3 regions of the Geodermatophilus sp. SYSU D00525 genome follow, and region 3 is predicted to be linked to each of the others. Evidence: riboswitches for the same ligand, from Rfam matches in the RefSeq annotation. Region 3 holds a riboswitch; each other region holds the start of a gene.

Region 1 (9,262 bases), on a different contig from region 3:
CGGCTCGAGGATCCGCTCGAAGACCGCCAGCTGCTCGTCGAAGGCCTGCAGCTGGCCCATCAGCCCCTCGATCAGCTGCCGCTGCGCCCGCACCGACGACGCGATCGACCGCACCTGCGCCGCCGACATCGCGCCGGGCGGGGAGGGCAGCCGCGGCAGCGCCAGCCCCGACGGCACGGCGCCGGCGGCCAGCCGGGTGGCCCGGTCGGTGAAGCCGCGCAGCTGCGCCACGAACTCCTCGACCGACCGCGCGACCAGCCCGCCGTCGCGGGGCCTGTCCTCGGACTCGCTCACGCGCACCTCCCCCGGCCCGCCCGCCCGGTCGGCGGGAACCGGCCCCAGTCTCGCGGGTGCGGACCTCAGCCGCCGGTCAGCGCGCGCAGCGTCTCCGCGTTCCGGACGGCGTGGCCGTACCCGTCGTTGTTGAAGTACGCGTACACCTCACGCCCCTGCCCGGCCCACTCGCCGATCCGGTCGGCCCACCAGCGCAGGTCGGCGTCGGGGTAGGAGCCGGCGTAGAGGTGGTGGGGGTCGGGGCCGTGCAGCCGGACGTAGACGAACGGCGCCGTCGCCCGCAGCACGCACGGCAGGCCGGCGCCGCTCATCACGCAGTACGCGGCACCGTGCCGCTCGAGCAGGGCGAACACGCCGTCGTCGTGCCAGCTGGGGTGCCGGAACTCCACGGCCACCCGCATCCAGTCCGGCAGCAGGCCGAGGAAGTGGTCGAGCCGGGCGTCGTCGCGGGCGGCGGCCGGGTGCAGCTGGACGAGCAGCACCGCCCGCCGGGGGCCGAGCTCGTGCCAGGCCGCGGTCATCCGCTCGACCCAGGCCTCAGGGGCGTACAGCCGCTTGGCGTGGGTCAGCCCGCGCGGGGCCTTGACCGACAGCCGGAAACCCTCGGGCAGCCGCTGCCGCCACGAGGCGAAGGTCGCGGTGCGCGGCCAGCGGTAGAAGCTCGCGTTGAGCTCCACGGTGCCGAACCGGTGGACGTAGTGGGCCAGCCGCTCCCGGGGGGGCGTCCCCGGTGGGTACAGGACGCCCTCCCAGTGGTCGTAGCTCCAGCCCGACGTGCCGACGTGGACGGCCACCGGCGCTCCCGCCCGGTCAGGCCCGGCGCAGGCCGGCCAGCCGGGTCGCGGCGGCGAGCACCCTCCCGTACGAGCCCGGCGCCAGGCGCACCAGGACGTCGGGGACGACGGCGCTGGCGCCGATGAGCAGCCGCGGCCGGCGCCGCTCCACCGCCTCGACGATCCGCTGCGCGGCGCGGTCGGCCGGATAGCGCAGCAGCTTCGCGAACTCCCGCTTGCCCCGCTCGGCCTCCGCGGGGTCCGCCCCGCTGGCCACGCGGGCGGACTCGGCGATGCGGGTGGCGATGCCGCCGGGGTGCACGCTGGTCACGCCGACGCCGTCCTCGGCCAGCTCGTGCCGCAACGCCTCGGTGAACCCGCGGACGGCGAACTTGCTCGACGCGTACGCCGCCTGCCCGGCCGGCGCCATGAGCCCGAACAGGCTGGAGACGTTGACCAGGTGCGACCCGGGGTGCGCCTTCAGGGTGGGCAGCAGCGCGTGGGTGAGCCGGACGGCGGCGCGGAAGTTGACGTCCATCACCCACTCGAACTCCTCGAGGGTCACCTGGTCGAACCGCCCGCCCAGCGCGACGCCGGCGTTGTTGACCAGCAGCGTCGTCCCCGGGTGCCCGGTGACGACCCGGCCGGCGGCCTCGCGCAGCTGCCCGGCGTCGGCGAGGTCGGCGACGACGGTGTCCACCGACCGGCCCGGGGAGGCCGCGCGCACCGACGCCGCGACGCCCTCGAGCCGCCCGGCGTCGCGGTCGACCAGCACGAGGTCGCTGCCGCGGGCGGCCAGCCGCGGGGCGAGCGCGGCGCCGATCCCGCTGGCCGCCCCGGTGACGACGGCGGTACCGGTGAAGGCGTAGGGGTGCACCCGGCGACCGTATCCGGCGGCGCTCAGGGCAGCCGCCACACCGTCGTCCGGCGCAGCCCGGGCCCCTCCGTCTCGGGGACCTGGTACACCGCGGCGGCCTCCAGCCGCTCGTGCGGGAGGTACGGGCGGCCGGGGTCGCCGACGAGCACCTGGCAGCCGCGGGCCCGCGCCCGGTCGAGGAAGGGCAGCACCCGCCCGGTCATCTCCCGGTCGTAGCAGACGTCACCTGCGACGACGACGTCGACGGCGGGCGGCTCGCGGTCCAGGACGTCGCCGGTGACGCTGATGCCCGCGACGCCGTTGAGGCCGGCGTTGACGCCGACCGCGGTCCGGGAGAACGGGTCGACGTCGCTGGCCAGCACCCACCGGGCACCGGCGAGGACGGCGGCGACGGCCACCAGGCCGCTGCCGGACCCGAGGTCGAGCACCGTGCGGCCGGCGACGGTGGCGGGCTCGTCGAGCAGGTGGCGGGCCAGTGCCTGCCCGCCGGGCCAGGCGGCCGCCCAGAACGGCGGCTCGTCCCCCGCCCCGCCGGCCGCGGTCTCCATCGCCTCCCAGAGGGCGACGACGTCGTCGGCGACGTGCAGCCGCACCTCGGGGACGAGCGAGGGCCGGCGCACCTGGGTGTGCGCGCGGACGAAGCCCGCGGGCACCACCCGGGTGGCCGGCCCTCGATGGATCACCTTCGGATCAGTACCAGCCGGTGGCCTGCGAGTGCGCCCAGGCGTCGCACGCGCTGCCGTAGCGCTGCTCGATGTAGATCAGGCCGGCGTCGATCTGGCGGTAGCCGTCGGAGGTCTTGGCGATCCCGGTGCTGGCCCAGGTGGAGTTCAGGAACTGCGGGATGCCGTAGGCGGTGCTGGTGGGGTTCTGGGCGTTGGGGTTCCAGCCGCTCTCCTTGCCCCACAGCTTCTCCAGGCAGGAGAACTGCTCGGAGCTGCCGACCTTGCTCAGCGCGTAGTCCTTGAAGGAGCCGGACGGCGCGGCGGGCGCGGCCTCCTGCGCGGCGGCCTCCTCCGCGGCCTGCTCCTCGGCGGCCTGCTGCGCGGCGGCGGCCTCGGCGGCGGCCTGCGCCTCGGCGGCCTGGCGGGCGGCCTCCTGCTCGGCGGCGACGCGGGCGGCCTCCTGCTCGGCGGCGACGCGGGCGGCCTCGGCCTCGGCGGCCTGGCGGTCGCGCTCGGCCTGCTCGGCGGCGAGCTGCGCGTGGGCGGCACCGGCCTCCTGCGCGCTGCGCTCGGCGCGCGAGGCGGCGACGTCGGCCAGCGACGTCAGGTCGGTGGCGTCCGGGGTCTGCCCGGCGGCCGGCTGCTGGGGGACGCCCAGCTCCTCGGCGACGCTGACCGCGGTGCCGGCGTTGTCGGTGCCGGCGGAGGCGGCGGGGCCGCTGGTGGAGACGACGCCGACGATCAGCGCGCCGGCGGCGGCGGCGCCGAGCAGCAGGGCCGGGCGGCGCGGGCCCAGCGGGGGGCTGCCGCGGCGGAAGAGGCGCCGGCGCGCGGGGGCCTCGGCGGCCTCGGCACCGCCCCCGGCGGCGGGCAGCTCGGGGGTGGCGGTGTGGGCGTCGGTGTCGGGGGTGGTGGGGGTGTCAGCGGTGGCGAGCTCGACGGTCGCGGGGGCGTCGGCAGGCGTGTTCGGGACGTGGCGGGACATGAGGGGGTGTGGGCTCCGAGGGAGAGTGGCGCGCGGCAGCGGGCCCGGAGGCGGACCTCGGGCATGCGGGTACGGCGCGGGTCTGTGGGTGTCGCGGACTACGGGGTCCCCGGCGACGTCGTCGCTGGGAGCGGCAGGACAGGAGCAGCCGGCGTCAGGCGGACGCGGGGGCGCGGTGTGCGCGCGGACGGCTGCACCTGCGGGCCGCTTCGGCCCGGAGGCGGGGCATGCGGAGACTCTCCGTTTCTTCCGTGAGCCGCCTACCGAGTTAGCTGACGGGTTCGGGCGGGAAGGAGCCCTACGCGCGCCGGGCCGGAGCTCGGCGGGCGCGATTCACCCCAGTACTGCGGTGGGTCCCCGGCTCGCGCCCGCAGGTGCGGACACGACTCGGCGGCGTCCGGCCGGGCTCCCCGGAAGGGGGACCTGACGACCAGCCGGACGCCAGCCACCGTACGGTCGTTACCGGTTCGTGACAACCGACGGGGCCGGAGTGACGGCCGTGACGGGTGGTGCGGACTCCCTCGGTCCGGAACCGGCCCCCGCGTCGCCGCTGGTCAGGAGGCCGCCGCGACCTCGGGCCGGCCGGGTCCGAGCAGCGGTGTCACGTCGGACACGTCCGTCCCCGGGGGCGCCGGACGCGCCCCCGCGCGCGGCTCGGCAGCCGGGTCCTCCCCGAGCCGGGGCAGCCCGCGCTTGTCGCCGAGGGCGGGGACGTCGTCGGGCACCACGCCGGTGACGACGGCGAGCGCCTCGTCGAGCTGACCGGTCAGCAGGCGCAGCCACTCCCGCGCCCGGTCGCGCTCGTCGCGCAGGGGTGCGAGCTCGGCCTCGACGGCGCGCCGGCGCTCGAGGGCCTCGGCGTCGGCCCGGGCCCGCGCCTCGGCGGCCTCGCGGTCCCGGCGCTCGCGCTCGGCGGCGGCGGCCCGCTCCAGCCGGGCCGCCTCGCGGCGCGCGGCCTCGAGGACCGCCGCGGCCTCGCTGCGGGTCTGCTCGCGGGCGGCGAGCACCGCCTCGCGCATCTCGGCCACCCCGGACAGCCGGGCCTGCGCCTCGGTGAGCGCCTCGGCCCGGATACGCCCGGCCTCCTCCTCGGCGGCGGCGGTCAGCGCGGCGGCCTCCTCCCGGGCGCGGCGCATCATCTCCGCCGCGTCCTCGGGGCCGGGCAGGCTCTGCCGCTCCCGGACCAGCTGGGCCAGCCGGCGGCGGGCGTTCTGCAGCTCGGCCGACGCGGCGGCGTAGCGGCTGAGCAGGTGCTCGTTCTCCCGGCGCAGGACCAGGAGCTCGGTCTCGGCCCAGGCGACGTAGTCGTCGACCTGCACGCGGTCGTAGCCGCGCACCGCCCCGGTGAACACCGGACCGGTGCCCAGCAGGCCGTCGAGCCCGCGCCCCGGAGGCGGCTCCGGAACGCCGTTCCCGGCCCCGTCCGGAGCAGCTCCCTGTCCCCGCAGCGACATCCCGGTTCCCCCTCGGTGCGCCGTCCGATCCGGTCCCCCACCGGCCCGCCGGCGGGGTGATCACAGAGTCGCACCCGCCGGGTGCCGCCGACCGGGCCGACACGGACACGCGCCCCGCCCGCGGAGTGGGCACGCCCGGACGTGCCGGGCCGCTCACCGTGCGCGGTCGAGAGGTCTCAGTACGGTCACGGACCCGTCGGGAATGCCCGGCGGGGGTCGGTCGTTGGGGCGGGTACAGTAGTTGCACTCTCAACCACTTGGAGCACGAGATGCAGTTCGGGGTCTTCACGGTCAGCGACGTCACGACCGACCCGACGACGGGGCGGACGCCGAGCGAGGCGGAGCGGATCAAGGCCGTCGTCACCATCGCGAAGAAGGCCGAGGAGGTGGGCCTCGACGTCTTCGCCCTCGGCGAGCACCACAACCCGCCGTTCTTCTCGTCCTCCCCCACCACCACGCTGGCCTACGTCGCGGCGCAGACCTCCCGGCTGCAGCTGTCGACGTCGACCACGCTGATCACCACCAACGACCCGGTGAAGATCGCCGAGGACTACGCGATGCTGCAGCACCTCGCCGACGGCCGGGTCGACCTGATGATGGGCCGCGGCAACACCGGCCCGGTCTACCCGTGGTTCGGCCAGGACATCCGCAACGGCATCCCGCTGGCCGTGGAGAACTACGCGCTGCTGCGCCGGCTGTGGGACGAGGAGGTCGTGGACTGGCAGGGCCGCTTCCGCACCCCGCTGCAGGGCTTCACCTCCACCCCGCGGCCGCTGGACGGCGTCCCGCCGTTCGTGTGGCACGGCTCGATCCGCTCGCCGCAGATCGCCGAGCAGGCCGCCTACTACGGCGACGGCTTCTTCCACAACCACATCTTCTGGCCGAAGGAGCACACCCAGCGGATGGTGGAGTTCTACCGGTCCCGCTTCGAGCACCACGGCCACGGCGCCGCCGACCAGGCGATCGTCGGTCTCGGCGGGCAGGTGTTCATGCGGAGGAACAGCCAGGACGCCGTCGCCGAGTTCCGGCCCTACTTCGACAACGCACCGGTCTACGGGCACGGGCCCTCGCTCGAGGACTTCTCCCGCGAGACGCCGCTGACCGTGGGCAGCCCGCAGCAGGTGATCGAGCGCACGCTCGGCTTCCGCGACTACGCCGGCGACTACCAGCGGCAGCTGTTCCTCGTCGACCACGCCGGCCTGCCGCTGAAGACCGTGCTCGAGCAGCTGGACCTGCTCGGCGAGGAGGTCGTGCCGGTGCTGCGCCGCGAGTTCGCCGCGCTCAAGCCGGCGCACGTGCCCGACGCGCCCACCCACGCCGCCCGGGTGGCGGCGCGCGGCGGGGCGCAGGACTCGACCGTCTACGCCGCCGGTGACGACGTCACGGGCCAGGTCACCGACGCGGCCCGCGAGGAGGTGTCCCTCTGATGACCACCCGCACCCTGGCCGTCGTCAGCGCGGGGCTCGGCGTGCCGTCGTCGACCCGGCTGCTGGCCGACCGGCTCGCCACCGCGACCGTCGCCGCGCTGCGCGAGCGCGGCGAGGACGCCACCGTCGAGGTCGTCGAGCTCCGCGAGCACGCCCGCGACGTCGCCGACGCGCTCGTCACCGGGTTCCCCAACGCGGCGCTGCGCGAGGCGGTCGCGACGGTGACCGGCGCGGACGCGGTCATCGCGGTCACGCCGGTGTTCACCGCCTCCTACAGCGGCCTGTTCAAGTCCTTCGTCGACGTGCTCGACAAGGACGCGCTCACCGGCACGCCGGTGCTGCTCGCGGCGACCGCCGGCACCGCCCGGCACTCGCTGGTGCTCGAGCACGCGATGCGGCCGCTGTTCAGCTACCTGCGCGCCGCCCCCGTGCCGACGGCGGTCTTCGCGGCGAGCGAGGACTGGGCCGGCGGCGACGGCACCAGCCAGGAGCTGGCCGCGCGGATCACCCGCGCGGCCGGCGAGCTGGCCGACGTCGTCACCGGCCGGCCGTCCTCGGCCCGGCCGGCCGACCCCTTCGCCGACGTCCCCTCCTTCGAGGACCTGCTGCGGGGTCAGGCGTAGGGCCGGTCCTGCGCCGGCGGAGGCGCGCGTCCGCCGGCGTCCGCGTGCCGCGCCGCGCCGTGCTCGGGGGCCTGCCGGGCGACCGGCACGCCCTCCGGCGCGGCCGGCGGCCCCGCCGGCACCGGCGCGGCCGGGGGCACGGCCGGTGCCGGGCGGCCCCGCAGCCGCGGGTAGGCCAGCACGAGGCTGGCCGCCAGGGCGATGGCCAGGATGACCGCCCACGTGCCGGTGTAGTCGGCCCACGAGCCCGTGAGCAGCAGGAACGCGGGCAGGGCGGCGGTGAGCAGCCCGGCGACGACGGCGATCGCGCCCGTGTAGCGGGTGAACTCCTCCCGCTTCAGGCCGAGGACGACGAAGAACAGCGCCCAGAGCACCGCCCAGTACAGCCAGATGACGCCGAAGCCCGGGTCCCGCGGGACGACGTAGAAGAAGTTCAGCCCGGCGTACACCAGCGCGCACGCCGCCACGAACGCCGAGAACCAGCCCAGCCCCGTGCCGTCGAGGCCGCCGAGCAGGTTGATCCCCACGTACAGGTACGTGAAGCCGAACAGGTAGAGACCCGACGCGGCCAGGATCGTGGCCGGGTCCCCGTCGGCCGTGATGATCAGGACGGTCGGCGTCACCACCTGCAGCGCCCCGACGAACAGGTTGAGCGGAGCGGCGGCACGGGCGTCCACCAGCCCCAGCAGCATCAGGCCGTTGACGACCAGGACGGCTCCCACGTACAGCAGTCCCACGGCTCCCATGTGCGGTCATCTCCTCGGGTCCCGCGACGGTGCGGACGTCCCCCGTGACTGGTGCCGGCGCGGTCGCGCCGGCGGTCAGGAGCCGGGGTCCCCGGGCTCCCGTTCGTTCTCCCGGACGGCCTCGTTCTCCTCGAGAGCCGTGTCGATCAGGTCGGCGAGGCCGCCGACGGAGCGGTGCGGCCCACCCCGGCGGACGACGACCGGCTCGGGCACGTCGTCCTCCTCGGACGACAGTCCCTCGGTGAGGTCGTGCGCCGCTCGCAGCGCGGCCTTGCCGGCGCGGTCGGCCGCCTCGTGGCGCTCGATCCGCGGGACCTCCTCGGTCACCTCTGGTCTCCTCCCGCGTCCTCCCGGCACGGTCGGTGACGCCCGGCCCGGGTTGGGCGGACGGCGCGCCGGGTAACCCCCTCCCGGCCTCGAACAACCGGGAGCCGTGCAGTGCTCGTGTGAGGAGCGATCCGTGCAACTCCGGGTCGAGGTGGTGTGGACGTGCGCGCCGTGCGAGGTCGGCGGGCAGGACGTGGCGGAGGACGGTGACGACGACCCGACCTGCTGGAACTGCGGTGGGCCGGTCGTGGTGACCGCCCGGCCCTCCGTCCGCCGGCCCTTCCCCGAACCGTTCCCCGAACCGTTCCCCGAGCCGGACGCCGCCTGAGGGCGGCGCCCGGCCCGGGCGGACGGGTCCCGGCGTGCGCCGGGACCCGCCGGGCGGTCAGGACGTGACGGCGCACTGCCCGCGGTCGGCACGGACCGGCCCCGACGCCGACGGCTTGACGTCGAAGTCGAAGATCGCCGTCGGCAGGTACAGCGAGCAGCAGGCGTTCGGGATGTCGACGACCCCGCTGACGCGGCCCTCGATCGGCGCCGAGCCGAGCAGCAGGTAGGCCTGCTCGCCGGAGTAGCCGAACTTCTGCAGGTACCGGACGGCGTTGAGGCAGGCGTTGCGGTAGGCCTGCGTGGCGTCCAGGTAGAGGTTGCGGTCGTTCTCGTGGTCGACCGAGACCCCGATGAAGGTCAGGAACTCCGAGTAGCGGGGCTCGACGTTGCCGGGGATGAACACCGGGTTGGTGGTCACCCCGTAGGTCTCCATGCCGCCCTTGATCAGGTCGATGTGGAAGTCGATGAACCCGCCCATCTCGATGGCGCCGCAGAACGTGATCTCGCCGTCGCCCTGGCTGAAGTGCAGGTCGCCGCCGGAGAGCTTCGCGTCCTGCACGTGCACCGGGTAGAAGACGCGGGACCCGCGGGAGAAGTTCTTGATGTCGTGGTTCCCGCCGTTCTCCCGCGCCGGCACGGTGCGGGCGCCGTCCCGGGCGATCGCCGCGGCCACGTCGCCGTCGGCCTGCCCGGGCAGCGTCTGGTCCTCGATCGGGAGCAGCGCCAGCGCGGGCACGCGGTCGGGGTCGGTGTCGGCCAGG
Region 2 (9,262 bases), on a different contig from region 3:
AGCCAGCGGGCGCGGGCGGCGGAGATGGTCACTCCCGAGCCCAGCGTGGCGGCGTTGCGACCGGTGCCCGGAGCGGCCAGGTCAGCGAGGTCGATCCGCGCCACCACGTGCGGCTTGTGCCCGCGCAGCAGCGGCAGGCTCCCGGCCGCCAGCACGTTGTCGGCGACCTGGACCAGCGCATCCCCGAGGCGCTGGGCGCGGGTGCGGTCGTCCCCGGCGGGGCGGTCGGCCTGCACGTGCGCCTCCAGCGCGGTCTGCAGCTTCTCCCCGCCCACCGCGTCCAGGTGCCCGCGGATGGAGAGCGAGCCGTCGGCGTGCCTGGCCAGCGTCAGCGACCGGCCCTCGGTCGGGTCGGGCTCGGGCCCGTCGGGATCGAGGTCGTTGCAGTAGTGCTGCACCACCTGGACCAGATCGGAGTGCTGCCGCTCGACCGCCACGCCGGTGAGCACCGCGTCGATCACCGCCAGGTCCACGCCCTGCTCGAGCGCCGAGGCCAGCCGCTCGGGGGTCACCGCCCGCGCCGCGACCGCGACCTGCTCGGCCGACACCAGCCCCGTCTCGTGCGCCTCGGCCAGCGCCGGCAGGTGCTCCAGCGCCCGGCCGTTGCGCACCAGCCGGGAGGCCTCCACCGTCGACAGCCGGCAGTGCCCGCGCAGCCACGAGGCCATCGACCTCAGCCCGTCCCGCTCGGGCGCCTGGGACAGCTCCGCGGCCCGCACCGCCCGCGCCAGGCGGGCGTCGATCCGGTGGCGCTCGGCGACCAGCGCAGCGACGTCGTCGAGGACGTCACCGCCGCCCGGCTCCTCCGAACACATGATCGAAGTCTAGCCGATCCGACACTCGCACGCAGCATGAATCCGCAGGTCAGCGGCCCGATTGCGGCGGCTGAGCGCCGATCACTCCGGCCACCACGGCGGCCGCCGCATGACCGGCCCGGACGGCGTCCAGCACGGACGCACCCGCGCGCCAGCCGGTCAACAGCCCCGCCGTGAACGCATCGCCGCAGCCCGTCGTGTCGCGGAGCCCACCTGCGGGCAGCGGCTCGACCGGCACCTCCACCGTGCCCGCCACCGTGACGACCCGAGTCGGGGCAGCGCCGGCGTGAACCAGCACCAGCGGCGGCGCGCAGGCGGGCCGGTCGCCGTCCAGACCCAGGGCGCTGGCCTCGGCGGCGTTGCAGCAGAGCACGTCCGGACGCAGCCCGGTGAGCAGGTCGGCGTAGGCACCCACGCCGTGGGCAGAGATCCGGGCGGCAGCGGCGACGTCCACGCTCACCGGCACCCCGAGGTCGTGCGCCGTGTCGGCGGCGGCCCGCACCGCGTCGGGGTAGCGCAGCAGGTCGTAGCCGTCGAGGTGGACGACGGCCGCGCCGGCGAACCACTCCCGGCGGACGTCGGCCGGCTCCAGGCCGCCCTCCCCGCGGTCGGTCAGCACCGTGCGCTCGCCGTCGGGGTGCACGAGCACCGTCGCCAGCGGCGCGCGGCCGCGGCGGACCACCGCGATCTCGACGCCGCGCCCGGCGAGACCGGCCAGCAGCCCGTCGGCGAGCGGGTCGGCGCCGGCCCAGCCCGCGAGCCGCGCGGGCGCACCCAGGCGGGCCACGCCGGCGGTGACGTTGGCGGGCGCGCCGCCGGCCGTCGTCGTCCGCCCGACGCGCTGCTGGCCGCCGATCACCAGGGGTGCGGAGAGCACGAGCAGCTGGTCGGCGACGAGCTTGCCGACCGCCACCACCGGACCGGAGCCGGCCGGCCGCGGCCAGGGGGGATCGGCGGCGGTCACCACCCGAGGATGGGTCGGTGCCCCCGGCCGGGCGAGCCGGCCGGGGGCACCGTTCCGTGCGTCAGGCGACGCGGCGCGCGCCCGCGTACTCCGGCATCGAGTCCAGGTCGACCACGGCCACCGGCTTGCCGGCGGTCGAGGCGTGGACCATCTGGCCGTTGCCGATGTACATGCCCACGTGCGACACGGGGCTGTAGAAGAACACCAGGTCACCCGGCTGGAGGTCGGCCTTCGCCACCGGGGTGCCGAACGTCGACTGGGCCTTCGAGGTGCGCGGGATCGAGACGCCCGCCGCCTGGTAGGAGTAGCTGGTCAGGCCCGAGCAGTCGAAGCTGTCGGGGCCGGTCGCGCCGTAGACGTAGCGGTCACCGACCTGCGCGAGGGCGGTGTCGACGGCCGTCTGGGCCGCCCCGTTGGGAGCGGGCGCCGGTGCGGCGGCGACCGTCCCGGTACCGCCACCGCCCGTGGAGGCCGACGCCGGCAGGGGGGACAGGGCGATGCCGGCTCCGGCGATGGCCGCGACGGCGATGCCGCGGAACGAGCGACGGGCGGTGGACGTGCGTGCAGTCGTCATCGACGACGGTTCTCCTGTTCTCCGCGATCGCCTACCGGGTTAGCTGACGGGTTCGGACGGAGGAGTCGCCCGGCGCGACGGAGCGCGCTTCACCCCAGTGCTCACGTGGGTCCCCGGCCCGGTGCCGGCTGAGTTGCCGGCGTCCGGTTCGGCGTGTCCGGCGGGTGTCACACAGGGGGCGTGACGGTGGGTCCCGGCCGGACCGCGACGACGGTAGGGACGGGGGTTGCAGCACTCAACCGGACCGGAGTCGCGCCACGCCCGGACGCCGGTCGCGGACTTGACGCGGGCAGCGGATCCGAATCGCCCGCCTCACCAGGACCGGAGCCGGCGCCCCCGCCGTGCGAGATCCGGAGGGACGGCGCCGACACGCCGCGGCGGAGGAGAAAGGAGCCGGCGGTGTGCCCGTACAGCCCGTCAACGACCCGCCACGACCGGATCGGGGGACACAGCCGGGATCGCGACGGTTGCGCCGCCCGTTGTCGGGGCACCCGATGCAGTAACCGAGAGGAGGGAGCCCCCCATGGGGATGATGAGGAACCTGATCGCCTCGGGCGTCGCCGCCAAGGTCGTCCAGGAGCTCCGGAAGCCGCAGAACCAGGCCAAGATCAAGCAGTTCGTCCGCGACTTCCAGGCCAAGAACGCGAAGGGCGGCAAGGGCCAGTCCGGTCGCGGCTACTGACCCGCGGTCCCGATCGATCGCGGCCCCCGTCCCGGCCCGGGACGGGGGCCGCGGCGTGTCCGGGGAGACCGGCGGGGCGACGGGGGCGTCCCGTGACCGTTCCGCGACGACGCCGTCCCGGATGTCCCGGGGACCGGTGTCCCCCCGTGGCACGCTCCCGCGGTTCCTCCCGCGACAGCGGTGCCGCCGCGCCCGCCGCGGGTCCCTCCAGCACGACGGGGTGTCCCGATGACCCGACCGCCGCCCGGCCAGCCCTGGCAGCCGCCGCAGGGCCCGCTGCCCGGATTCCTCCCCCCGCCTCCGGAGGAGAAGGAGACGCCGGTCTACCTGCGTCCCTGGTTCGCCGTCCTCGCGCTGGTCCTCGTCGTGGGCACCATCGGCGCCGCGCTCGGTGGCGGCGACGACGACGAGCCGGCGACCGCGGCCGCGAGCACCACCGCGGTCACCGAGACCGTGACCGCCACGCCGAGCCCGCAGCCGGCCGTCCCGCCCGTCTCCAGCGCCCCGCCGCCGGCCGTCGTGCCGAGCACCACCGCGACCCCGACCACGTCGGCCGCGCCGGTGGTCGACTTCGCCATGCCGTCGGTGGTCGGGATGACCCTGCAGGACGCCCAGGACCTGATCCAGACCCACGGCGTCTTCCTCAGCCTGTCCCATGACCTGCTCGGCACGCGCAACCAGGTGCTCGACGCCAACTGGAAGGTCTGCACGCAGAACGTCCCGGCCGGCCAGCGGGTCACCGGCGACGTCGAGGGCGCCATCGACCTCGGCGTCGTGAAGCTCGAGGAGAGCTGCCCCTGACCACCCGTCCCCGAGCGGACGGCGACCGCCCGAGCCGTGTCCGGGGCGGCGGGACGGGTACCCCGTGCTCCGACCGGGGCGAGCCCAGCCGTCCGGTCGGAGCACGGCTGAGGAGGTCCGCGATGACCCAGGGTCCGCCGAACGGCGGCTCCGACGGCCGCACCGACGACCACGTGCTGCCGGGTGAGCACCCCGACGAGAACGGCGTCGCCGACGACGCACCCGAGCAGGGACCCCGCGCTGCCCAGGGGCCCATGGGGAGCGGAGACCGCCCCGGCTTCCCCGGCGCCGCCGAAGGCACCGGGATGGGCCGGGCGGAGGACTGAACCGGCGCGTGTCCGCGCTCCGGGGTCACAGTGGCCCCGGAGCGCGGGCAGGCTCCGCCCTAGGCCCGCGCGGCCGCCGCGGGACCCAGCGGGACCAGGTCGGGGCCGGCGACGATCGGTGCGGTCACCGTGCCGATCCGCTCGACGGTCACCGCGACCTCCACGCCCGGCCGCAGCCACGGGTGCCGCTCCTCGCCGTGCAGCGACCGCAGCTCCAGCAGGCACCCGGTCCCGACCGTGCCGCTGCCGACGACGTCACCGGGCCGCAGCTCGGTGCCGCGCGAGGCGTAGGCGAGCATCTGCCCGAACGACCAGCGGATGTCGGCCCAGTTGCCGCCGCCCTGCTCGACGCCGTCGACCGCGGCCGCCATCCGCAGCGCGTAGCCGGCGCCCGAGCGGTACGGCTCGAGCTCGTCGGGGGTCACCAGGACGGGGCCGAGCGTCGTCGCGCCGTCCTTGCCCTTGGCCGGGCCGAGGCCGACCTGTGACTCCACGCCCTGCACGTCGCGGGCGCTCCAGTCGACGAACACCGTGTAGCCGGCGATCGCGGCCTCGGCCTGCTCCGGCGTGAGGTCCGACCCGGCCCGGCCGACGACCGCGGCGACCTCCACCTCGTAGTCGAACGCCGCCGAGCCGGGGGAGACCGGCACCGGCTGGCCGGTCCCGCGCACCGCCGCCGGGTTGGTGAAGTAGAAGACCGGCTGCCGGAACCAGACCGGCGAGACCTCCCGGCCGAACGCGGCCGCGGCGTTGCGCGCGTGCTGTTCGAAGGACAGGAAGTCGCGGACCGACGGGGGCCGCGGCACCGGTGCGCGCAGTACCAGCCCGTCCTCGGGCACCACCTCGGCCGGGGTGCGCTCCGCCGCCGCGGCGAGGTCGGGCAGCAGGTCGGCCAGCGCGGCGTCGAACCCGTGCACCTGCCCGTCGCGCAGCAGCCCGGCCCGCTCCGCGCCGTCGGACGGCGACACGTAGGTGACCCAGCGCATCAGCTCTCCTCCCTCACGCCCGGCAGCCGATGGGGCCGCCGTGGAACGCCACCATGTCCGGCCAGATCTCGGCCAGCGGCAGCCGCTCGCCCGGCGGCCGGCCGTCGAGCTCGGCGTAGGCCCGGTGCAGGTTGCCGACCAGCCGCTCGGACTCCTGCCACCCGGCGTAGGGGTTGTCGGCGTGCCGGCGGGCGGTCTCCAGCGGCGACCACCCGGCCGCGTGCCCCTCGCGCGCGGTCGCGGCGACGAAGGCGGCGTAGCCGGCGAGCTCGTCGAGCAGCCGGGGGACCTCCTCGCCGCGGCACACCGGGCCGTGCCCGGGCACGAGCACGTGGGGTTGCAGCGCGCGCAGCGCCTCGACCGCCCGCGGGTAGCCGGCCACGCTGCCCTCGGCGAGGAACGGCTGACCCCCGGCGAACGCGACGTCGCCGGCGAAGGCCACCCGCTGCGCCGGCAGCCAGACGACGACGTCGCCGCGGGTGTGCGCCGGCCCGACCGCGTGCAGCTCCACCGCCCGCTCGCCGAGGTGCAACGTCAGCCCGCCGGTGAACGTCAGGTCGGGCGGGCGCACCTCCAGGTGCCCGTAGTCCGGGCCGGTGAGCACCTGCGCGGCCAGCAGCCCGGCGGCGAGCTGGTCCTCCCGCGCGTGCACGTGCCCGACGACCGGGGTCTCGGCGGGCACCAGCCAGTTGCCGAAGGTGTGGTCGCCGTGGTGGTGGGTGTTCACCAGCGCCCGCAGCCGGCCCGGCGCCACCGACCCGACGGCGGCCAGCAGCGCGCGGTTGCGGGCCTCGGTCGAGGTGGTGTCCACCATCAGCCCCGTGCCGTCGTCGCCGGTGACGACGCCGGTGTTGTTGATCATCCAGCTGCCGTCGGGCTGCACGTAGGCGAAGACCCCCGGCGCCACCTGCTCGAGCGCCGCGGCCTCGATCGACGTCGTCACGCCGTCACTCTGCTGGAGCCCAGGTGGCACGGAAAGTCGGCGGGCTCCTCGGGTGGGTGCTCCGGCGTGCTCGTGCTCTGCCCACACCGGCGGGGCAGAGCACGAGCACGCGGCAGGGGACTCAGTCGCCCTTGACGTTCACCACCTGGCGCAGCGTGTGCCGGACCTCGACCAGGTCGGCGGCGTCGGCCATGACGACGTCGATGTCCTTGTACGCCTCGGGGTGCTCGTCGAGGAAGGCGTCCGAGCGGCCCCAGGCGATGCCCGCCATCCGCCGGTCGAGGTCGGCCCGGTTGAACCGCTTGCGCGCGGCCGACCGGGAGAACGCCCGCCCGGCGCCGTGCGGCGCCGAGGTCAGCGACGCGGCGTCGCCCCTCCCGACGACGACGTAGGACGCCGCGCCCATCGAGCCGGGGATGAGCCCCCACTGCCCCCGGCGCGCGGCGATCGCGCCCTTGCGGGACAGCCACACCTCGCGGCCGTAGTGGGTCTCCCGCTCGGTGTAGTTGTGGTGGCACTGGACCACCTGCTCGCGCCGGACCTCCTCGGTGAGGAACCGCGACACCTGGTCGGCGACGCGGTCCATCATCTCCTCGCGGTTGAGCGCGGCGAACCGCTGCGCCCAGTGCAGCGCCTCGATGTACGCGTCGAACTCCGGCTCGCCCTCCTCCAGGTAGGCGAGGTCGCGGTCGGGGACGGCGACGCCGCGGGCCCGCGTGCGCTCCTGCGCCACCCGGATGTGCGTGGACGCCAGCTTGTTGCCGACGCCGCGCGAGCCCGAGTGCAGGAACAGCCACACCCGGTCGGCCTCGTCGAGGGACACCTCGATGAAGTGGTTGCCCGAGCCGAGCGAGCCGAGCTGCAGCGGCCAGTCGCGCACGACGCCGTCGGCCTGGTCCGCGCCCGGCAGTGCGCGGAGCTCCTCGATCCGCGGCGCGGCCGTCTCGCGCACCTTCCGGTTGGCGCGGCCGGCCGACAGGGGCACGGCGCGGGCGATCTGCTCGTGCAGCACGGCGAGGTTGCGGCCGCGGACGTCGTCGCCGGTGAACTGGGTGCGCACGGCCATCATCCCGCAGCCGATGTCCACCCCGACCGCCGCCGGGATGATCGCGCCGTCGGTCGGGATGACCGAGCCGACGGTCGCGCCCAGCCCCAGGTGGGCGTCGGGCATCAGCGCCACGTGCGGGTGGATGAACGGGAGCGAGGCGGTGCGCTCGGCCTGCTCGCGGGTCGCGTCCTCGAGGATCGACGCCCAGCTGAGCAGGCGCTCGCTGATCTCCTCCATGGTCCTTTCCGTCTCCAGGGATGGCGGCAGAAATGGCCGTCTCTGCCGTTCGGGCCGGGGCAGTCAACGCGCTCGGCTCGCGCGGCGCGACCGGATTACCCGTGGACCCCACGGCGGGGAACTCCCTCGGCTTCCGAGCCGCGCGGCACTAGCCTCGGCACCCTCGCGCGACCACCCGCCGTGGCGCGCGGCGGCCCCCGTCCGCGCCGCGGTGCCCGTCCACCGACCGAGGGGAGACCGGGATGACCACGACACTCGGCGCCGCCGAGCTGGCCGAGCGGTACCTGCGCGGCTGGCAGGACCACGACGGGGACGCCGTCGCCGCGACCTTCGCCGACGACGGCGTCTACACCGACCCCTCGTTGCCGGAGCCCCTCCCGAAGGGCGCGGTCGCCGGGTTCGTCTCCGGCTTCCTCGCGGCCTTCCCGGACCTGAGGCTGACCGTCGAGGACGTCATCGGCGAAGGTTCCCGGGCGTACGTCCGCTGGCGCCTGCAGGGCACCAACAGCGGCGTGCTGCCGGGCCTGCCGGCGCCGACCGAGCGCCGGGTCGACCTGACCGGGGTCGACCTGATCGAGACCGGGCCGGCGGGCATCACGCGCGTGGTCGGTTACTTCGACCAGCTCACCCTCCTGCAGCAGCTCGGCCTGCGGCTCGACGTCGTCCCGGGCTGAGCCGGGGAGGCACCTCCCGGGCCGCCGGCACCGGCGGTCCGGGAATCCGGCGTGCCGTTTCCGTTCCGCGGGGCCCGGGCAGCCCTCGTGCGACCGCTGGACCCGACAGTGAGGACGCGCGCGATGCAGGTCGGACTGAAGCTCGCCACCGAGGCCTTCCCGCCCGAGGAGATCGTCCGCCAGACGGTGCGGGCCGAGGAGGCGGGCTTCGACTTCGTCGAGATGAGCGACCACTACCACCCGTGGCTCGACGTCCAGGGGCACAGCGGCTTCACCTGGTCGATGCTCGGCGCGATGGCCGCGAAGACCGAGCGGATCGGCCTGGTCACCGGCGTGACGTGCCCGATCATCCGGTACCACCCCGCGGTCATCGCCCAGGCCGCGGCGACGGTGCAGATCCTCGCCGAGGGCCGGTTCACCCTCGGCATCGGCGCCGGTGAGCGGCTCAACGAGCACGTCGTCGGCACCGGCTGGCCGGCGGTGCACGTGCGGCACGAGATGCTCCGCGAGGCGCTGCAGATCATCCGGCAGCTGTGGCAGGGCGGCTACCAGACCTTCGAGGGCAAGTACCTGCAGCTCGAGGACGCCCAGGTCTTCGACCTGCCCGACGAGCTCCCGGTGATCGCGGTGGCCAGCGGCGGGCCCAACGCCTCGCAGCTGGCCGCCGAGTACGGCGACGGGCTGTTCGCCACCGAGCCGCGCGAGGACCTGGTCGGTGCCTTCCGCGACGCCGGCGGGAAGGGCCCGCTCTACGCCGAGGTGCCGATGGCGTGGGCGCAGGACGAGGAGTCCGCCGTCCAGGAGGCGCTGAGGACCAGCCGCTGGGCGCTCACCGGCTGGAAGGTCATGAGCGAGCTCCCCAACCCGGTCAACTTCGACGCCGCCAGCCAGACGGTGAAGGAGGACGACATCCGGGGGCAGTTCTCCGTCGGGCCGGACCTCGAGAAGCACCTGCAGCAGGCGCAGCCCTACGTCGACGCCGGCTTCGACCACCTCGTCCTGCAGAACGTCGGCCCGGACCCCGACGGGTTCATCGACGCCTGCGCCGGCGGGCTCGTCGAGCGGGTGAGGGAGCTGACGCCCTCGGCGTGACAGCCCTCGTCAGGACACCGTCCCTGCCGGGTTCCGCAACGGACCTGCCAGGGTGCGCGGCGGGCGGGGGAGCAGGGCCCGACGGCGGTCCCGGCGGCGGCACACTCGCCGACCGTGACC
Region 3 (9,262 bases):
GACCTGCCCGCCCTGCTGGAGGTCTGAGCGTCCCCCGACCGCAGCACCGCACGGCGCGGGTCGTTGTGGCCGGACGTGATCTCTGTTGCAGTGTGCGCGCACGGGAGGGAGGCCCATGGACCGGCAGGACAGCCGGGCCGGCACGCTGCTCCGGTTGGCCGCGACGATCGTGGTCGCCGGGGCACTGGTGGCGGGCCTGCTCCTCCCGTGGATCGGGGGTCCCGCGATCGCCGCCCAGCAGTCCACCGGGCTGCTCGGTGACCTGCCCACCGAGTTCACCGACGCCCCGCCGCCGGGGAACACCGTGCTCCTGGCCGCGAACGGCGAGCCGATCACGTACTTCTACGACGAGAACCGCGACCCCGTGGAGCCCTCCGAGATCGCGGACGTCATGAAGGACGCCATGGTGGCCATCGAGGACTCGCGCTTCTACGGCCACCGCGGCCTGGACGTGCAGGGGACGCTGCGCGCGCTGGTCACCAACATCGCCGCCGGGCAGGTGGCCGAGGGCGGCTCGACGCTCACCCAGCAGCTGGTCAAGCAGACGCTGCTGCAGACCGCCGACACTCCCGAGGAGCGGACCGCCGCCACCGAGCAGACGGTGGGCCGCAAGCTGCGCGAGGCGCGTCTGGCCCTGGCGCTGGAGGACCTCTACAGCAAGGACGAGATCCTCGCCCGCTACCTCAACATCGTCTACTTCGGCCAGAACGCCTACGGCGTGCAGCCGGCCGCCCGCGCCTACTTCGGCGTCGACGCCGCCGCGCTCACCCTGCCGCAGGCGGCCCTGCTGGCCGGCCTCGTGCAGAGCCCGGTGAACGACGACCCGTTCACCGACCCCGAGGCGGCCACCGCGCGGCGCAACGAGGTCCTGTCCCGGATGGCCGAGCAGGGCTTCGTCACCGCCGACGAGGCGGCCGCGGCCGCGGCCGCGCCGCTCGGGCTGGCGCCCGCGCCCGCCCCGCCCCGGGGCTGCGTCCAGGCCACCGTCGGCCCGTTCGTCTGCGACTTCGTGCAGCGGTACCTCATCCAGGAGCTCGGGCTCAGCCAGGAGCAGCTGGACAACGGCGGCTACACCGTCCAGACCACGCTGGACCCCGAGCTGCAGCGCTCCGGCGACGCCGCGGTGCTGGAGACCCTGCCGCGGGAGGACTCGCTGGCCGCGATGTTCACCGCCGTCGAGCCCGGCACCGGCCACCTGCTGGCGATGAGCGTCAACCGGACCTTCGGCTACGACCTCGCCGACCGCACCCAGGAGTCGTTCAACCTCAACGTGGCGCCCAGCCAGGGCTCGGGCTCCACGTACAAGGTCTTCGTCGCCGCCGCGGCCCTGGCCCGGGGCTACTCCTCCCACTACACGCTCACCGCCCCCGACCCCTACGTCTCCCGGGTCTACAGCGGCCCCTGCGAGGGCCGGGACACCGACGGCCGGTACTGCGTCCGCAACGCCGGGTCCGGCTACCGCCCGACGCTGGACCTGACGACGGCGCTGTACCAGTCCTCCAACACCTACTTCCTCGCGCTCGAGGACGCCCTCGGCAGCGTCGAGGAGCCGGTGCGGATGGCCGAGGCGGCGGGGCTGTTCCAGTTCAGCCCGCCCGGCCTGGCGCAGCAGATCATCGACGAGAACCGCGGGTCGTTCACCTTCGGCGCCGAGGCGACCAGCCCGCTGGCGCTGGCCAGCGCCTACTCGACGTTCGCCGCCGGCGGCACGCAGTGCGACGTCGTCCCGGTGACCGCCGTCCTCGACCAGAACGGCGAGCCGGCGGCCGGCGCCGGCGGCGACCCGCTCGCGGTCGGCGACCGGTGCACGCCCGAGGCGGTCCCGCCGGGCGTGGCGAACACGATGAACCAGATGCTGCGCAAGGACGTCGAGCCGGGGAACCCGGGACAGACCGGGGCCCGCGCCTACGTCCGCGGCCACCAGATCGCCGGCAAGACCGGCACCTCGCAGGACAACTACTCGGTGGCGTTCGTGGGCTACACGCCCGAGATCACCGCGAGCGTCATGGTCCTCAACCCCAAGCAGAACGAGGACGTCGGCGGCTTCGGTGGCGGAAAGGGCGCCACCATCTGGCACGACGCGATGGAGCCGATCCTCACCGCGCGCGGCAGCGGCGAGTTCCCGCCGGCCGACGAGACCGTGCAGAACGGCAACACCCGCCCGGTGCCCGGCTGCTCCAGCGTGCGCGCCTGCGAGCGGACACTGGCCGACGCCGGGTTCACCCCGCGGACGGTGCGCGTCGACAGCGACGAGCCGTCCGGCGCCCTCCTGGGCACCAGCCCGCCCCGCGGCGGCCGTGCCGTGCCCGGCCAGGTGGTGTCGATCCTGGTGAGCAACGGCAGCGACTACGTGGAGCCGGAGCCCGCACCGCCGGCCGACCCGGCGCCCCCGAGCGCCCCCGGGACGACCCCGCCGTCGTCGTCCCCGCCGCCGTCCTCCCCGCCCCCGCCGTCGTCCCCGCCATCGCCGTCGACCCCGCCCCCGGCGCCGGAGCCGCCGCCCGCGCCCGAGCCGCCTCCGCCGACCGAGGTGCCGCCGGCGCCGGCGGTGCCCGCACCGGAGCCGCCCGCACCGGAGCCGCCCGCGCCCGCGACCGAGCTCCCGGCGCCGGGTGGCGGACCGGGCTCACCCTGGCGACCGGACGCCTGACGCCGCCCCAGCCGCTCGTCCAGGGACTGGGTGAGCAGCCACCCGGCCAGCAGGACCAGGTGCAGCAGGAACAGCCACAGGCCGATGGCGACCACGGCGCCGACCACGACCAGGCCGCCGAAGGGCGCGCCGAGGTCCAGCGGCAGGGACAGGAACAGCACGAAGCCCTGCAGGAACCCGGACAGGCACGCGGCGGTGAACAGCGCGCCGCTGACCAGCGCGCCCCACCGGCGCCGGCCGCCGGCCACCACGCCGTAGCCCCACAGGATGGGCACGGTCAGCACGAACAGCACCGAGTAGTAGCCGACGGCGAACCGCCCGATCGCGGGCCCGGCGCCGTCCTCGCGGGCCAGGTCGGCCATGACCGTGGCGGCCAGCAGCAGCGGGTACAGCAGCAGGGGCGTCGCCACGACCAGGGGCAGCGCGAGCAGCCGGCCCCGCCAGCCGGTGAGGTTCTCCCGCCGCCGGCTGAACCGCATCAGCGCCCGCCGCAGCCCCTCGCCGTACAGCGACAGCGGCAGCAGCGCCAGCGCGAACCCCAGCAGGTCCAGCCGGACGCCGGCGTCGACCAGCCGGGCCACCGCGTCCGGCGCGCCCAGCGACGCCGGCAGCAGCTCGGCGAGCCGCCCGCTGCGCGCCCGCACCTCCTCGGCCGAGGTGGCCAGCGCGGTCAGCCGGACGGAGACCAGCACCAGCGGCACCACCGCGATGCCGGCGTAGAAGGTGAGTCCCGCGCCGATCAGCGCGAGGTCACGGCCGTGCAGCAGACGGCGGGCACCGGCCAGCAGCGTCCGCGTCTCGGCGCGCACCCGGGCCGCCGTCCACCTGCGTCCCGGGCTCACGCGCCCATGCCACCAGTCCCGGCGGCCCGGCGCCCGCCGGGGACCGGGCGGCGCTCAGTCGTCGGTGCTCGCGTCGTCGGTGGTGGGGGCGTCGTTGCCGGGGTTCTGGCCGGTCTCCTGGCAGCTGGCGTCGTTCTCGTTGCTGGCGTTCTCGCCGGAGGCGTCGCAGTTGGTCGGGCCGCGCGAGAAGTCGGTGTTGTCACCGCAGGCGACCAGGGAGCCGAACAGGGCGAGCGCGACGAGCGGCCGGGCCAGACGCATCCGCGTGGAAGAGGACATGCAGCAATCGGTACACGTCCCCGCGGCCGCGCAAACCGGCGGGGGTCGGCAACCTCCCGGAGCCACCCCATCACCGTTCGTGACCGATGTAATTACACCGCGGTGATTGTCACACGCCGGTCACGGACCTTACGCTCAGTACGTCCAACGGGGCGCTCCGTCACCAGTCCGGGTGACACCCCGCGGACGCCGTCGAGCCGGATCCCCTCCGCGGGGACCGGGCCGGGGACCCATCGCAGTCCTGGGGTGTAGCGCGTGTCCGCACGCGCCGGGCGACTCCACGCCCGAACCCGTCAGCTAACCCGGTAGGCGGCCTGGGAGAAGGAGAGACCGCCGCGTGGCGTCCCTGCGCACGTCCGTCCCCGGCATGCCCGCGACCGGCCGCTCCCGCGGCCGCCGGGCCGCCCTCGCCCTCGTCGGCGCCCTCGGCATCGGTCTCGGGCTGGGTGCCGTCCCGGCGCCGGCCGGGGCGGAGGAGCCGACGACGGCCGCCGAGGCCGCGCAGCTGGTCGCCGCCCGGGGCCACGAGCTCGAGGTCGTCACCGAGCAGTTCAACGAGGCCCGCGAGGCGCTCGCCGCCCAGCAGGCCGCCGCCGACGCCGCCGCCGCGGAGCTGGCCACCGCCCAGGCCGCCGTGGACACCGCCCGCCGGCAGGTGGTCGGCATCGCCCGGTCGGCGTACACCGGCGACAGCATGGGCTCGCTGCAGGCGCTCATGACCAGCGCGGACGCCGACGAGTTCGTCAACCGCGTCACGCTGCTGCAGGGCGTCGCCGGCTACCAGGGCGAGCTGCTCGGCCGGGCCGCGGCCGCCACCGAGACCGCCACCGCCGCGCAGGCCGCCGCCACCGAGGCCGCCGCCGAGGCCCAGCGTCAGTACGACGCCGTGGCCGCCCAGCAGGCCGACCTCGAGGCGCAGATCGCCGCCTACCAGGCCGACTACGCCCGGCTGACCGCCGACGAGCGGCGCGCCGCCCTCGAGGCCGCCGCCGCGGCGCACGCCGCCGAGGACGCCCGCGCCAGCCGCGACGAGGAGCGCGAGGACACCGCGTCGGCCTCCGGGTCGTCGTCCGCGGAGGAGCCGGCGCCGGCGGCCGCGCCGGCCAGCGGCGTCGCCGGGACCGTCGTCGCCACCGCCATGGCCCAGCGCGGCAAGCCCTACGTGTGGGCGGCCGCCGGCCCCAACGCGTTCGACTGCTCCGGCCTCACCCAGTACGCCTTCCGTGCCGCGGGGATCAGCCTCCCGCACTCCAGCAAGATGCAGTCGACGATGGGCACCCCGGTCTCCCGTGCGAACCTGCAGCCCGGTGACCTGGTCTTCTTCTACAGCCCGGTGAGCCACGTCGGCATCTACATCGGCAACGGCCAGATGGTGCACGCGCCGACGTCGGGCGACGTCGTCAAGGTCGCCGGCATCGACGTGATGGGCGGCTACGCCGGCGCCCGCCGGATCGGGTGAGGACCTCCCTGCCCCCACGTCACCGGGTGCCGGGACGGATCACGTCCGGACCCGCTGCAGCAGGCCCCAGACGAAGGCCGCCGTCGCGCCGGAGGGCAGCCGCACCTCCCAGCGGGTGACCACCCTCGGGTCCACCTCCTGCGCGCCGGGCAGGCGGCTCACGTCGGCCACCACGTGCTCCCAGACCCGCAGCCGCCCGTCGGCCGCCGGCGGGACCGGGGAGCCCGGCGCCCGCACCAGGTGCTCGTGCAGCACGCTGCCGCCGGGGGCTGCGAGCACCTCCCAGCGCAGGTGCGGCCACAGCGGCAGCGGCCAGCGCCGGACCTCGAGGTCCAGGTCGCCGAACCGGCGGTCCTCCACCTCCTCGGCGGGCCCGAGGACGGCGGCGCGCAGTGCCACGCCACGCGGCGCCCGCCGCGCGTGGTGCAGCGCCTGCCAGCGGGTGTGCGCCGCGTGCGCCTCGGCGCGGGTCGCGCCCAGGCAGGGCAGGGCCGCGGCCACCAGGTCCGGCCGCAGGTCCGCCATCCGGCGCAGCAGGACCAGGCAGAACTCCCGCCGCGCCAGACCCCGCACGGCCCGACCCTGCCACGCACCTCACACCCGGAGATCGGGACGTCGCCGCCCGCTGCCGCGTTGACCCTCCGGAACCGCCCCCGACCCGAGGACCGCGCACCGATGAACCCCCGCACCGTCGCCCTGGCCTTCCGCACCGTCGCCGTCGCCGAGGCCCTGTCCTGGGTCGGCCTGCTGGCCGGGATGTACGTCAAGTACGTGCCGGAGACCTCCGAGGCCGGCGTCCAGGTGTTCGGGCCGGTCCACGGCGCGGTGTTCGTCGCCTACGTGGTCGTGGCGCTGGTCGCCGCGCGGGTGCTCGGCTGGTCCCGGTGGACGACGCTGCTCGCGCTGGCCGCCTCGGTCCCGCCGCTGGTCACCGTGGTGTTCGAGCGCTGGGCCGGGCGCACCGGGCGGCTGGCGGCGCCCGTCCGGGCCTGACCTACGGTTCCGGTCATGCCGGAACCCGTGCTGCCCTCGACCGCCCGCACCCTGCTGGCCCGCACCGCCCGGGTGCAGCGCGAGGGGCGGGCGCCCAGCCTGGTCGCCGGCGTGGTCCGCGACGGCGGGCTGGCCTGGTCGGCCGGCCGCGGCGACGTCGACGAGCCGCACACCGACATCCAGTACCGGCTCGGTTCGATCAGCAAGACCGTCACCGCCGTCACGGTCATGCGGCTGCGGGACGAGGGCCGGCTGGCCCTCGACGACCCGCTGGACCGGCACGTGCCCGGAACGCCGTTCGGCGACCGGTCGGTCGGGCAGTTGCTCTCGCACCTGGCCGGCGCCGCCGCGGAGAGCCCGGGCGGCTGGTGGGAGCGGGTGCCCGGCGGATCCCTGGCCGACCTGCGGCTGTCCGGGGAGCACGTCGTCCTGGGCGAGGCCCGGCGCTTCCACTACTCGAACCTCGGCTTCGGCCTGCTCGGCGAGCTCGTGGCGCGGCTGCGCGGGCGGTCGTGGGAGGACGTCGTGACCGCGGAGGTGCTCGCCCCGCTGGGGATGACCCGGACGACGCCGCGCCCGTCCGGCCGCGCCGCGCAGGGGTACGCCGTCCACCCGTGGGCCGACGTCGTCCTGCCCGAGCCCGAACACGACGCCGGCGTGATGGCCGCCGCCGGGCAGCTGTGGGCGACGCTGGCCGACCTCGCCCGCTTCGCCGCCTTCCTGCTCGGCGACACCGGCGACGTGCTGTCCCCGGCGACGCTCGAGGAGATGGCCGTGCCGGCCGGCGTCGACGGCTCCTCCCCGGCCTGGTCGGCCTACGGGCTGGGCCTGCAGGTGCTGCGGGTCGACGGCCGCACGCTCACCGGCCACGGCGGTTCGATGCCCGGCTTCCTCGCCGGCGTGTTCGTCGACCGCGAGGAGGGCACCGGCGGCGTCTCCCTGGCCAACACCACCAGCGGCCTGGACGTGCTCGTCCCCGGCCTGCTCGCCGACCTGCGCGCCGCCGAGCCGCGGGTGGCGGAGCCGTGGCGCCCGGCCGAGCCGCCGGTGCCGCTGGAGCAGCTGGGCACCTGGTACTGGGGCCCGGCGCCGCACGCGCTGCGCGCGGTGGACGGCGGCCTGCTGCACCTCGGCCCGCTGCCCGGCCGCTCGGGGCGGGCCAGCCGCTTCCGCCGTGACGCCGACGGCACCTGGGTGGGCCTGGACGGCTACTACGCCGGGGAGCCACTGCGGATCGCCGACGACCACCTGGACCTGGGCACGTTCGTCTTCACCCGCACGCCCTACGACCCCGCCGCCCCCGTCCCCGGCGACGTCGACCCCCGCGGCTGGACGGCGACGGCCGGCTGAGCGTGCACCTCCGCGGACCTGCCCGGTGCACTTCCGCGGAGGTGCACCGGCTCAGGGGCGGTCGAAGGCGTCCATCGTGGTCTTGACGACGGCGCCGTAGACCAGGTGCGGGACGAGGTCGCTGACCCAGTCGGTGGCCGACCAGCTGCGCGGGTCGGTGATGCCCAGCGCCGTCATCGGGCCGTTGGCCGCCACCAGGACGCCGAGCGTGGTGAGCAGCGTCCCGACCAGCGGCTGTGACCGGAAGCCCGAGGCGCGGACCAGTCCGACGACGACGCCCACGCCGACGCCCGCGACCAGGCCGGTCATCGGCCCGAGCCCCTGGACCCGGTTCTGCCGCGTCTCGTCGTCGCCGGGGATCGGCACGTGCGCCTTCTCGGCGAGCTTCTCCACGGTCTGCTCGGGCGTCGAGCTGGTCCCGCGGCCGCGGACGGTCATGTCCAGGTAGGTGACGGCGTTGAGCGCGGTGCTGCCCGCCGCCCCGGCGGCCGCGCCGCGCACCGCCCAGCCGAGCGTGCTGATCCCGCGCCTGCCCTTGCCGAACGTCCCCACGGGGGTTCGCCTCGCCATGCCGTCGGTGGTACCCGCCGCGCTCACCAGGGGAAACGGGCGCATCCTGGGGGAGTGGACGACGCCGGCGCGGCCCTCGAGCGGGCCATCGACGCGCTGCTCGACGCCCGCGCACCGGGCGCCACGATCTGCCCGTCGGAGGCGGCCCGCGCGGTCGATCCCGAAGGCTGGCGCGACCTCATGCCGCAGGCCCGCGCGGCCGCCGGACGGCTCGCGCGGCGGGGCGGGGTCGAGGTCACCCAGCGCGGCGCGGTGGTCGACGTCGCCACCGCCCGCGGCCCGGTGCGCGTCCGCCGCGTGACGGGCTGAGCGTCAGCCGAGCGGCAGCGGGCGGGCGAGGAAGGCGGCGAGCAGCCGGGCGGTCCGGTCGACGGTGCCGGTGTGCAGCACCTCGTAGCCGTGCGTGCTCAACGTGGGCAGGCTCAGCAGCGCCGCCCGCGCCGTCTGGCCCGAGGCCTTCGCCTGCGAGGCGTCGGAGTCGAAGGACTGCCACACCGCCGTCTGCGGGTCCACGCCGAGCTCGCGACCGGCGTCGACCAGCGCGTCGGCGACGGCCCGGTCGTAGACGACGGCGTCGTCGGCGTAGGCGACGACGGGCCCGCCGTCGACGGTGACCTGGTACTCGGCCTCCGCGGGGCCGACGTCGAGGGCGACGGTGAGGTCGCCGGGCAGGGTCCGCGCGGCGTAGGAGGCGCCGATGCCGCCCATCTCCTCGCTGGTGGTGGCCACGAGGTACACGTCGCCGTGCGGGCGCCCGCGCAGCAGCCGGGCGGCGCCGACCAGGGCGGTGAGCGCGGCGCGGTCGTCGAGGAAGTAGCCGCCGACGAAGTCGCCGAAGCGGGTGAGCCCGCGCCGGTCGGCGTGCACGCACACCCGGGTGCCGGGGTGCACGCCGGCCGCGGCCAACTCCTCGGCGGAGCGCCCGGTGAAGACGTAGACGTGCGACCAGTCCATGGCCTTGCCGCCCTGGTCCGGCTTGGTCTCCCAGATGCGCATGCTGTCGGTGGTCGTGTGCTCCGAGCCGAGGGTGAGCACGCCGGTGAGCGTCTCCCGCCGGCCGAGGACGGCGACCGGGCCGAGGCCGAAGTTGCCCGGGTACATGACGCCGAGCGAGCTCAC

What was found. Region 3 has a riboswitch for cyclic di-AMP ahead of ACI796_RS16610 (C40 family peptidase). Riboswitches for the same ligand answer to the same signal wherever they lie in the genome.
Region 1: another riboswitch for cyclic di-AMP. It lies ahead of ACI796_RS01885 (aggregation-promoting factor C-terminal-like domain-containing protein); the one in region 3 lies ahead of ACI796_RS16610 (C40 family peptidase).
Region 2: another riboswitch for cyclic di-AMP. It lies ahead of ACI796_RS02495 (C40 family peptidase); the one in region 3 lies ahead of ACI796_RS16610 (C40 family peptidase).

Annotation. Positions count from the first base shown of each region.
Region 1 is NZ_JBJGZK010000001.1:393,461-402,722, forward strand. It holds gene ACI796_RS01865 (hypothetical protein) at 1-294, opposite strand, end outside; gene ACI796_RS01870 (DUF72 domain-containing protein) at 360-1,088, opposite strand; gene ACI796_RS01875 (SDR family NAD(P)-dependent oxidoreductase) at 1,105-1,944, opposite strand; gene ACI796_RS01880 (class I SAM-dependent methyltransferase) at 1,968-2,627, opposite strand; gene ACI796_RS01885 (aggregation-promoting factor C-terminal-like domain-containing protein) at 2,635-3,594, opposite strand; cyclic di-AMP (ydaO/yuaA leader) riboswitch at 3,837-3,997, opposite strand; gene ACI796_RS01890 (DivIVA domain-containing protein) at 4,149-5,048, opposite strand; gene ACI796_RS01895 (LLM class flavin-dependent oxidoreductase) at 5,318-6,475, shown strand; gene ACI796_RS01900 (FMN reductase) at 6,475-7,098, shown strand; gene ACI796_RS01905 (AmiS/UreI family transporter) at 7,089-7,844, opposite strand; gene ACI796_RS01910 (hypothetical protein) at 7,920-8,171, opposite strand; gene ACI796_RS01915 (hypothetical protein) at 8,305-8,499, shown strand; gene fmdA (formamidase) at 8,557-9,262, opposite strand, start outside.
Region 2 is NZ_JBJGZK010000002.1:119,262-128,523, forward strand. It holds gene ACI796_RS02485 (DUF222 domain-containing protein) at 1-815, opposite strand, end outside; gene ACI796_RS02490 (carbohydrate kinase family protein) at 865-1,779, opposite strand; gene ACI796_RS02495 (C40 family peptidase) at 1,841-2,353, opposite strand; cyclic di-AMP (ydaO/yuaA leader) riboswitch at 2,366-2,517, opposite strand; gene ACI796_RS02500 (hypothetical protein) at 2,877-3,035, shown strand; gene ACI796_RS02505 (hypothetical protein) at 3,264-3,836, shown strand; gene ACI796_RS02510 (hypothetical protein) at 3,959-4,162, shown strand; gene ACI796_RS02515 (fumarylacetoacetate hydrolase family protein) at 4,222-5,148, opposite strand; gene ACI796_RS02520 (MBL fold metallo-hydrolase) at 5,162-6,091, opposite strand; gene ACI796_RS02525 (RtcB family protein) at 6,213-7,376, opposite strand; gene ACI796_RS02530 (ester cyclase) at 7,619-8,050, shown strand; gene ACI796_RS02535 (TIGR03557 family F420-dependent LLM class oxidoreductase) at 8,174-9,142, shown strand; gene ACI796_RS02540 (HD domain-containing protein) at 9,257-9,262, shown strand, end outside.
Region 3 is NZ_JBJGZK010000021.1:2,211-11,472, forward strand. It holds gene ACI796_RS16590 (HelD family protein) at 1-27, shown strand, start outside; gene ACI796_RS16595 (transglycosylase domain-containing protein) at 116-2,650, shown strand; partial or broken gene ACI796_RS16600 (YhjD/YihY/BrkB family envelope integrity protein) at 2,674-3,492, opposite strand; gene ACI796_RS16605 (hypothetical protein) at 3,547-3,771, opposite strand; cyclic di-AMP (ydaO/yuaA leader) riboswitch at 3,965-4,097, shown strand; gene ACI796_RS16610 (C40 family peptidase) at 4,109-5,230, shown strand; gene ACI796_RS16615 (hypothetical protein) at 5,270-5,803, opposite strand; gene ACI796_RS16620 (DUF3817 domain-containing protein) at 5,906-6,223, shown strand; gene ACI796_RS16625 (serine hydrolase domain-containing protein) at 6,239-7,573, shown strand; gene ACI796_RS16630 (hypothetical protein) at 7,625-8,143, opposite strand; gene ACI796_RS16635 (DUF3253 domain-containing protein) at 8,198-8,452, shown strand; gene ACI796_RS16640 (M42 family metallopeptidase) at 8,456-9,262, opposite strand, start outside.